DNA from 2 places in the Kitasatospora sp. NPDC048239 genome. Region 2 is predicted to be linked to the other one. Evidence: riboswitches for the same ligand, from Rfam matches in the RefSeq annotation. Region 2 holds a riboswitch; the other holds the start of a gene.
The links. Region 2 has a riboswitch for cyclic di-AMP ahead of ACGFZP_RS04870 (transglycosylase family protein). Riboswitches for the same ligand answer to the same signal wherever they lie in the genome.
Positions count from the first base shown of each region.

Region 1: another riboswitch for cyclic di-AMP. It lies ahead of ACGFZP_RS34170 (peptidoglycan DD-metalloendopeptidase family protein); the one in region 2 lies ahead of ACGFZP_RS04870 (transglycosylase family protein).

Region 1 is NZ_JBICZP010000018.1:134,591-139,033, forward strand. Features, by position in the region: gene ACGFZP_RS34160 (MFS transporter) at 1-539, opposite strand, end outside; gene ACGFZP_RS34165 (DUF2470 domain-containing protein) at 717-1,436, shown strand; gene ACGFZP_RS34170 (peptidoglycan DD-metalloendopeptidase family protein) at 1,735-2,778, opposite strand; cyclic di-AMP (ydaO/yuaA leader) riboswitch at 2,782-2,941, opposite strand; gene ACGFZP_RS34175 (MFS transporter) at 3,253-4,443, shown strand, end outside.
Region 2 is NZ_JBICZP010000002.1:191,260-195,702, forward strand. Features, by position in the region: gene ACGFZP_RS04855 (MazG family protein) at 1-641, shown strand, start outside; gene ACGFZP_RS04860 (SDR family NAD(P)-dependent oxidoreductase) at 782-1,216, opposite strand; gene ACGFZP_RS04865 (cytochrome P450) at 1,373-2,923, shown strand; cyclic di-AMP (ydaO/yuaA leader) riboswitch at 3,134-3,305, shown strand; gene ACGFZP_RS04870 (transglycosylase family protein) at 3,311-4,219, shown strand.

The sequences.
Region 1 (4,443 bases), on a different contig from region 2:
ACGGGCACCAGTGCGGCGATGCCGGCGAAGCCGATCACACCGAGCGCCGCGACCACGTAGAAGGTGGAGCGCCAGCCGAAGTGCTGGCCGAGCAGGGTGCCCATCGGTACGCCGAGGACGTTGGCGGCGGTCAGGCCGGTGAACATCAGGGCGATCGCACCGGCCCGCTTGTGCGGGGCGACCAGGTCGGCCGCCACCACCGAGCCGATGCCGAAGAACGCGCCGTGCGCGAAGGCCGCGAGCACCCGGCCGGTGAGCAGCAGCCCGTAGGCGGGGGCGAGGGCCGAGACCAGGTTTCCGAGGATGAACAGGCCCATCAGCGTCAGCAGCATCCCCTTCCGGGGGGCCTTGGTGCCGAGGATGGTGAGCAGGGGGCCCCCGACCACCACGCCGAGCGCGTAGCCGGAGATGAGCAGGCCGGCGGTGGGGATGGACACCGAGAAGTCGCCGGCGACCTCTGGCAACAAGCCCATGATCACGAACTCGGTGGTACCGATGCCGAAGGCGCTGATCGCCAGCGCCAGGAGCGCGAGGGGCATGAGGGGACCGCTTTCCAGAGCAGGACGATTGCACGTGCAACTACCAGCGTCGACAATACGACCGGACGCCGGATACTTGCAAGCGCGCCATATCCCCACTCACACATTCCTTGCACCGCCTTGCCCTCACCCCCGCCAGTCATTAGGTTAGGCTCACCTAACTGACTGGAGGTCGTCATGAGCCAGAGCCCCACCGACGTCGAGGCGCCCGAACCCACCGCCGCCGACCGGGTCTGCAGCCTGCTCACCGCGACCTCCTCCGTGGTGGTCCGCGCCTGCGGCGAGTACCACGAGCTCGACACCCCCGTGTCGGTGCACGGCGCCGCACTGCGGATGTGCGCCCCGCTCGACGCACCGCTCACCATCGCCGCCGCCCGCGCCACCGAGGGGCTCGCCGTCGTCCTGGACCTCACCGACGTCGCCCCGGTCGCCGTCCGCGACCGCGTGCGCGGCCGGGTCTCCCTGGCCGGCCGCCTCCACCTCGTCCACCTCGCCGACGACGGTCTCAGCGTCCACCTGCGCCTGGACGTCGCACACGCCGTGCTCTCCACCCCGTACGGCACCACCGCACTCACCGGCGCCGACCTCGCCCTCGCCGGGCCCGACCCGCTCGCCCGCCACGAGGCCGGACTGCTCACCCACCTGGCCGACGACCACCCCGAGGCGCTCGCCGCACTGACCCGGCTGCTCGACCCGAACCTGCTCGCCGAGCGCCCCGACGTCCGCCCGCTCGCCCTCGACCGGTACGGCCTGGTACTCCGCCTGGACCACCCGCACGGCCACCGCGACGTCCGCCTGGTCTTCCCCGAACCCGCCAGGGACACCGAGGACTTCGGGCTTCAGGTGCACCAGCTGCTCACCGTCGCCCACAACAGGGCGCCCGCCCACCGGCACTAGCCGATGGACGGGCGGACAACCGCACGCACAACCCGATATGACGGATCGTCACAAAACGGATCCGGAAAACGACAGCGGCCGGCCCGGCTCGCGAAGGAGGTTCGCGAACCGGGCCGGCCTGGGCGTGTCCCGCGCCCGTGGTGCCGCTGGTGGTGCGGCGATCCCCCGGTCGAGCGGTCACCCGACATGACCATCCCGGAGGTCGTTCGCCCCGCGTCCAGCGGTGGTCCGAGGGCCGCTCGAAAGCGGCCGATCAGAGCCGACCGGTCGCAGCCGACCGGCCAGTGGAGACGACCGATCAGATGCTGACGCCGTGGGCGCGCAGGTAGGCGATCGGGTCGATGTCGGAGCCGTACTCCGAGCCGGTGCGGATCTCGAAGTGCAGGTGCGGGCCGGTCACGTTGCCGGTCGCGCCCGACAGGCCGATCTGCTGACCCGCGGTCACGGTCTGGCCGACCGAGACGCCGATCGAGGACAGGTGCGCGTACTGGGCGTACTTGCCGTCGGCGAGCTTGATCTCGACCTCGTTGCCGTAGGCGCCGCCGTTGCCGGCCTTCACCACGGTGCCGGCCGCGATGGCGCGCAGCGGGGTACCGGTGGAGGCGACGAAGTCGGCGCCGGTGTGGTGGCCGGAGGCCCACATCGAGCCGGCCACGCCGTAGGCGGTGCCGAGCTTCGGGTTGGCGACCGGGGAGACGTAGCCCGAGGTGCTGGCGACGGCGGCCGGGGCCGGGGTGGCGGCCGGGGCGGCCGGCTTCGCGGCGGGGGCGGCCGGCTTGGTGGCCGGGGCCTGGGCCGGCTTGGCAGCCTGGACCGGCTTCGGGGCGGCGGGCTTCGCGGCCGGCTTGACCGAGTCCTGCGAGGCCTGCGGCTTCGCGGCGGGGGCGGCCGGCTTGGCGGCCTCGGCGGCGGCCGGAGCGGCAGCGGCCTTGGCGGCCAGCGCGAGCTGCTGACCCGGGAAGATCAGGTTCGGGTTGCCGCCGATGACCGAGCGGTTGTGGTCGTAGAGCGCCTGCCAGCCGCCCTCGACGTTCTTGGCGGCGGCGATCTTCGACAGGGTGTCCCCGCCGACGACCTTGTAGCTCTGGTCGACCGGGGCGGCGGCCGGAGCAGCGGCCGGGGCGGCCTGCTCGGCGGCGGCGGGAGCCGCGGCCGGGGTGGCGTCGACGCTGGTGGCGCCGGTCCAGGTGCTGGTCTGCCCGGCCTTGGCGGCCGGGGCGGTGTGGGCCTGGGCGCTGATGGTGGTCACCAGCGGGAGGGCGAACGCGGCGCCGGTGACGGCAGTGGCGATACCGATGCGGGCGGCGCGGGGCAGGGCGATACGACGAGCCTGTGCGGGCATGGGGTATTTCCTCTCCGACGCCTGCGAGGTGAGCTGTCGGGTTCGGGCTGGAGTTGCCCGGCCGCATACGCGGCTTCACCCCAAGCCGGACCGTGAATTCCGGTCCGGCGACTTACCTTTGGGTCCCCCGCTCCTGCCGAACAGAGTTCAGTTCGTACCACCGGGCAGCGGCAGGACTAGGCGTTCCACCCGGTGGCCACCCGGGCTAATGCCGGGCGGTCGCTGAACTAAAACCCATCCGTCCGGGTGAAGCAATGTCGATCTCTTGAACCCGCAACAAAAGCCCGGGGCGCCGTGACGCTCCGAATGATCGGCTACGCGGTGCGCACACAATCCATTGACCGCGCGCGATCGTTCGACCACGCTCCGCCCATTTCATGACCGGTGCGCATGCGATCAAGTACGGAAAGCCATCCACCGACACACCGCCGGTGACCCTTGTCACGTCGACCCCCGGGGGCGCACGATCAGGCCGTGGCCACCTCCGAGGCCGGCACCCTGCGCCTGGGCACCGCGCAGGGCCGCTGGGTACTACTGGCGACCGTGCTCGGCTCCAGCATGGCGATGCTCGACGGCACGGTGGTGAACGTCGCCCTGCCCCGGATCGGCACCGATCTCGGTGCTCCGCTCGCCGCCCTGCAGTGGACCCTCAACGCCTATCTGCTCACCCTGGCCGGGCTGATCCTGCTCGGCGGAGCGCTCGGCGACCGCTACGGGCGGCGCCGGGTCTTCCTGCTCGGCGTGGTCTGGTTCGCGCTCGCCTCCGCGGCCTGCGCCGCCGCGCCCACCATCGGGGTGCTGATCGCCGCCCGGGCCGTCCAGGGCATCGGCGGAGCGCTGCTCACCCCCGGCTCGCTGGCGATGCTTCAGGCCGTCTTCCATCCGGACGACCGCTCGGCCGCGGTCGGCCTCTGGTCCGGCCTCGGCGGGGTGTCGGCCGCGATCGGGCCCTTCCTCGGCGGCTGGCTGGTGGACGGCCCGGGCTGGCGGTGGATCTTCCTGCTGAACGTGCCGCTCGCCGTCCTGGTGGTCGCGGTCGCGTCCCGGCACGTCCCGGAGAGCCGGGACGAGAGCGCCACCGGGCGGTTCGACGTGCTCGGCGCCGCCCTCGCCGCGCTCGCCCTCGGCGCGATCACCTACGCGCTGACGGCGGCGGGCGGCGGGCTCTCCCCCATGGTCTGGGTGACCGGCGCGGCCGGCCTCGCCCTCGGCGCGGCCTTCGTCACCGTGGAGCGCCGCACCGCGGAGCCGATGCTGCCGCTCGGCCTCTTCTCCTCCCGGCTGTTCACCGCCGTCAACCTGGTCACCCTCTGCGTGTACGCGGCCTTCAGCGGCGTCTTCTTCCTGCTGGTCGTGCAGTTGCAGATCGTCTCGGGGTTCTCCCCCCTGGTCTCCGGGCTGGCCCTGGTGCCGATCACCGTGCTGATGCTGGCGCTGTCCGCCCGCGCCGGCCGGCTGGGCAAGCGGATCGGACCGCGGCTGCCGCTCACCCTCGGCCCGCTGCTCTGCGCGGCCGGCGTGCTGATGATGCTGCGGATCGGGCCGGACGCCTCCTACTGGGCGGACGTCCTGCCCGCCGTCACCGTGATGGGCTGCGGGATGGTGCTGCTGGTGGCGCCGCTGACCGCCACCGTGCTGGCCGCGGTGGAGGTCCGCCACGCGGGC
Region 2 (4,443 bases):
TGCTCGACCTGGCCTCCGTCATGGACCGGCTGCGCTCGCCCGGCGGCTGCCCCTGGGACGCCGAGCAGACCCACGGCAGCCTGGTGAAGTACCTGGTCGAGGAGGCCTACGAGCTGGTCGAGGCGATCGAGGAGGGGGATCGCGACACCCTTCGCGAGGAGCTGGGGGACGTCCTGCTCCAGGTCTTCTTCCACGCCCGGATCGCCGAGGAGCACCCCACCGACCCCTTCTCCGTTGACGACGTGGCCGGCGACATCGTGGAGAAGCTGATGTACCGCCACCCGCACGTGTTCGGCGACGTCGAGGCGGAGGGCGCCGCCGAGGTGGAGGCGAACTGGGAGCAGCTGAAGGCCGCCGAGAAGTCGGATCGCGAGTCGGTGCTGGACGGGGTCCCGGCCGGGCTCCCGTCGCTGGCGTACGCGGCGAAGCTGGTCTCGCGGGTACGCCGGTCAGGCTTCACGGGCGTACCGGACGAGGAGTACGTGCTGCCTGCCGCGCTCACCGCGGAGTCGGCGGGCAGGCTGCTGCTCGCGGTGGCGCAGCGGGCGCACGACGCCGATGTGGACGTGGACGCCGCACTGCGCGCAGCCGCCCGCGGCTACCGGGACGCGGTCCGGGCGGCCGAGGGCCTCAAGCCCTGAGGACACGTCCTGGAGACACGTCCTGAGGACACGCCGTGAGGACACGCGGTGAGGGCACACAGTGACGACACGCCGTGAGGGCGCGGCCCGAGGAAACACCTCGGGCCGCGCCCTCACGGCGTACCGGACACGGACAGGTCCTAGACGGCGGCCCGGTCCTCGACCGACCGGCGCTGCCGCGGCACGACCTGGCCGATGACCTCTCCGATCGCCTCGCCGACCAGGGCGACCAGCTCGACGAGGCGCTCCAGGTCGAGGTGGGCGGGCAGCTCGGCGAGCGAGATGATCCGCTCGCCGTCGGGCCCGGCCACGCAGAACAGGTCGATCGGGCCGAGGTGCTTCTCGGCGGTGTCGACCAGGGCCGCGACGTCGCTCGGGCGCCGGATGTCGGCGGACACGCCGACGACCGGGCAGCCCGGCCGATCGAGCTCCGCGGCGAGGTCCTCCGCGATGCCGACCCGCTGGTCGGCGATGAGTGCCCCGGCGGCGCCGGCGGCGGTGAAGCGGCGGGCGAGGTCGGCACCCGACCCGCCTTCCAGTACGGCGATGATTACGACCGCCCCGGTTACCCGCATGCTGGGCTCCTCCCTGGTGGGCGACTCCGCACCGGCGCCCACGATTTCCGTCGGAGGATCGTAGGCAGGTCCTGACCCTCCGCAACAGGGATTACCCCTCAGGTGACCAGGCTCACGCCTCACGGTCGACGATCATCCACCGGATACGGTCGTCGCATGCCAGTTCAGCCCGATTCCGACCAGCCGAGCGGGGGCCGACCGAGCCAGGCCCAGCCGAGCCCGTCGACCCCTGCCTCCCCGGCCCCTGCCTCCCCGGCCCCCACCTGCCCGGTCGCCGCCTACCCCGCCTCGGAGACCCCCGCCTCGGAGACCCCCACCTCCGAGACCCCCGCGCCGGAGGCCCCGACCTCCGCAGCCTCCACTCCCGAGGCCGACACCCCCGGACCCCCCGCCGAAACCCCCCGCCCCCCACTCTTCACGTGGGAGTTCGCCGCCGACCCCTACCCGGCGTACGCCTGGCTGCGCGAGCACGCGCCGGTACACCGCACCACCCTGCCGAGCGGGGTGGACGCCTGGCTGGTGACCAGGTACACCGACGCCAGGCAGGCGCTCGCCGACAGCAGGCTCTCCAAGAACCCCGCCCACCACAGCGGGCAGGCGCACCGCACCGGACGGGTCGGCATCCCGGGCGAACGCCAGGCCGACCTGATGACCCACCTGCTGAACATCGACCCGCCGGACCACACCCGGCTGCGCCGCCTGGTGTCGAAGGCGTTCACGCCGCGCCGGATCGCCGCGTTCGAGCCCCGGGTGCAGCAGCTCACCGACCGGCTGATCGACGGCTTCGCGCAGCGCGGCTCGGCGGATCTGATCCACGAGTTCGCCTTCCCGCTGCCGATCTACGCGATCTGCGACCTGCTCGGTGTGCCGCCCGAGGACCAGGACGACTTCCGGGACTGGGCCGGGATGATGATCCGCCACGGCGGAGGCCCGCGCGGCGGCGTGGCGCGCGCGGTCAAGCGGATGCGGGCGTACCTGGCGGACCTGATCCACCGCAAGCGGGCGGACCTCGGCGACGACCTGATCTCCGGCCTGATCCGCGCCAGCGACCACGGTGAGCACCTGACCGAGAACGAGGCCGCGGCGATGTGCTTCGTACTCTTGTTCGCCGGCTTCGAGACGACCATCAACCTCATCGGTAATGGCATGTACGCGCTGTTCCGCAACCCGGACCAGCGGGCACTGCTCCAGGGGTCGATCGCCCGCGGCGAGACCGGCCTGCTGGACACCGGCATCGAGGAACTCCTGCGCTACGACGGGCCGGTGGAGCTGGCGACCTGGCGGTTCGCGACCAGTCCGCTGACCATCGGCGGGGTGGAGATCCCGGTCGGCGACCCGGTGCTGGTGGTGCTCGCGGCGGCGGACCGGGACCCGGCGCGGTTCGCCGCCGAGAACACCCTCGACCTGGCCCGCGCCGACAACCCGCACCTCGGTTTCGGCCATGGCATCCACTACTGCATCGGCGCTCCGCTGGCCCGGCTGGAGGGCCGCGCCGCGCTGTCCACCCTGTTCACCCGGCTGCCCGATCTGAGGCTCGCCGAGACTCCGGAGAACCTGCGCTGGCGGGGCGGTCTGATCATGCGCGGGCTTCGCGAACTGCCGGTGGAATTCACGCCGGAGATCCCGGTCGGCACATCGGCTGACGTGCAGTCCGAGGGCCCGCCGGAGGACCCGTCCGGCGACCCCTCCGAGACCTCGACGCGCTGACGGGACGTCGCCGCTACCCCGGTATGGCCGATCTGAACCGCCATCAATCCGGACATATCTGCTCCGTTGGTAGGCGATCGGCCACGCGCCGTAATTTCTATGTGATACCGGCGATATGAGCTTGTGATTGATGTGAGGATCTGTCTACTCTCCCTGAAGTTCGCAGCTGCGGACCTCGTGTGCGGAACGCCGAATCCTGCCCGCCGCTTCACGGGAAACCGACCAGACCCTTGGGCAGGGGCGGGGGACCCAGGTTTAGTGCCGTTCCCCACGGCTTGGGGTGAAGCCGCCCGCGCGGGCTGACAGCCTTCCGCGCGACGCGGCCGGGCCACCTCCCGGTCCGAACCCGACAGCTCACCTCGCAGGCGTGCGGAGAGGGACACCTTCATGCTGTTCGTTGGAACCGGCCGTCACCGTCGTCGCACCCAGACCGAGAAGGCCATCGCCGTCGCAGGCGTGGCAGGCGTCGGACTCGCACTGCCGCTCCTCTCCGCCACCGGCGCCTCGGCGGCCCCCGTCTCCACCTGGGACGCGGTCGCACAGTGCGAGAGCGGTGGCAACTGGAGCATCAACACCGGCAACGGCTTCTACGGCGGTCTGCAGTTCACCCCGAGCACCTGGAAGGCGTACGGCGGCGGCTCCTACGCCCCGCAGGCCAACCAGGCCAGCAAGGCCCAGCAGATCTCCGTGGCCGAGAAGGTCCTCGCCTCGCAGGGCCCGGGCGCCTGGCCCGTCTGCTCGCAGAAGGCCGGGCTGAGCAAGGGCGGCGCGCCGGCCTCCGTCGACACCTCGACGGACGCCAAGCCCGCCGCCCCGAAGCCGGCTCAGAAGCCCGCCGCCCAGCAGCCGGTGGCCCCCAAGCCGGTCCAGAAGCCGGCGGCCCAGAAGCCCGCCGCGCAGCAGCCCGTGCAGCAGTACACCCAGACCCCCGGCTTCTCCGGCCAGTCCGGCTGGGACGCCGACGCCAAGGTGTTCTGGTACCAGAACAACGGCGCCTGGTACTGGACCAGCCACCAGAGCGTCTACCAGCAGTACGCCGGCCAGGCCGGGTACCAGGGCGCGAGCCAGGACACCCGCCCGGCCGCCGCCCCGGCCGCTCCGGCTGCTCCCGCCGCCCAGGCCGCCGCGCCGAGGAGCGGTCACGGCTACACCGTCCAGTCCGGCGACACGCTGTCCACCATCGCCGCCGGCCAGAACCTCTCCGGCGGCTGGCAGGCGCTGTACGACGGCAACCGGGGCACCGTCGGCGGCGACCCGGACCTGATCGTCCCCGGCCAGGTGCTCACCCTCGGCTGACCGCCGCACCCCGGCCGCCCGCACCCGCCGCAACCACGGCGCCCACGGCAGCCAGGAGCGCGGCACCCCGCGAGCTCCGCAGCCGCGACCACCGACGCGGTGTCACGAAGGGGGCCGGTTCGGCCCCCTTCGTCCGCCTCTGGGTACATCCCATCGGTCAACCAGGTGAACTACCGGTGGGTAGCCAGGCCACACGCTGAGACGGGACCGAGGCCGACGTGGCC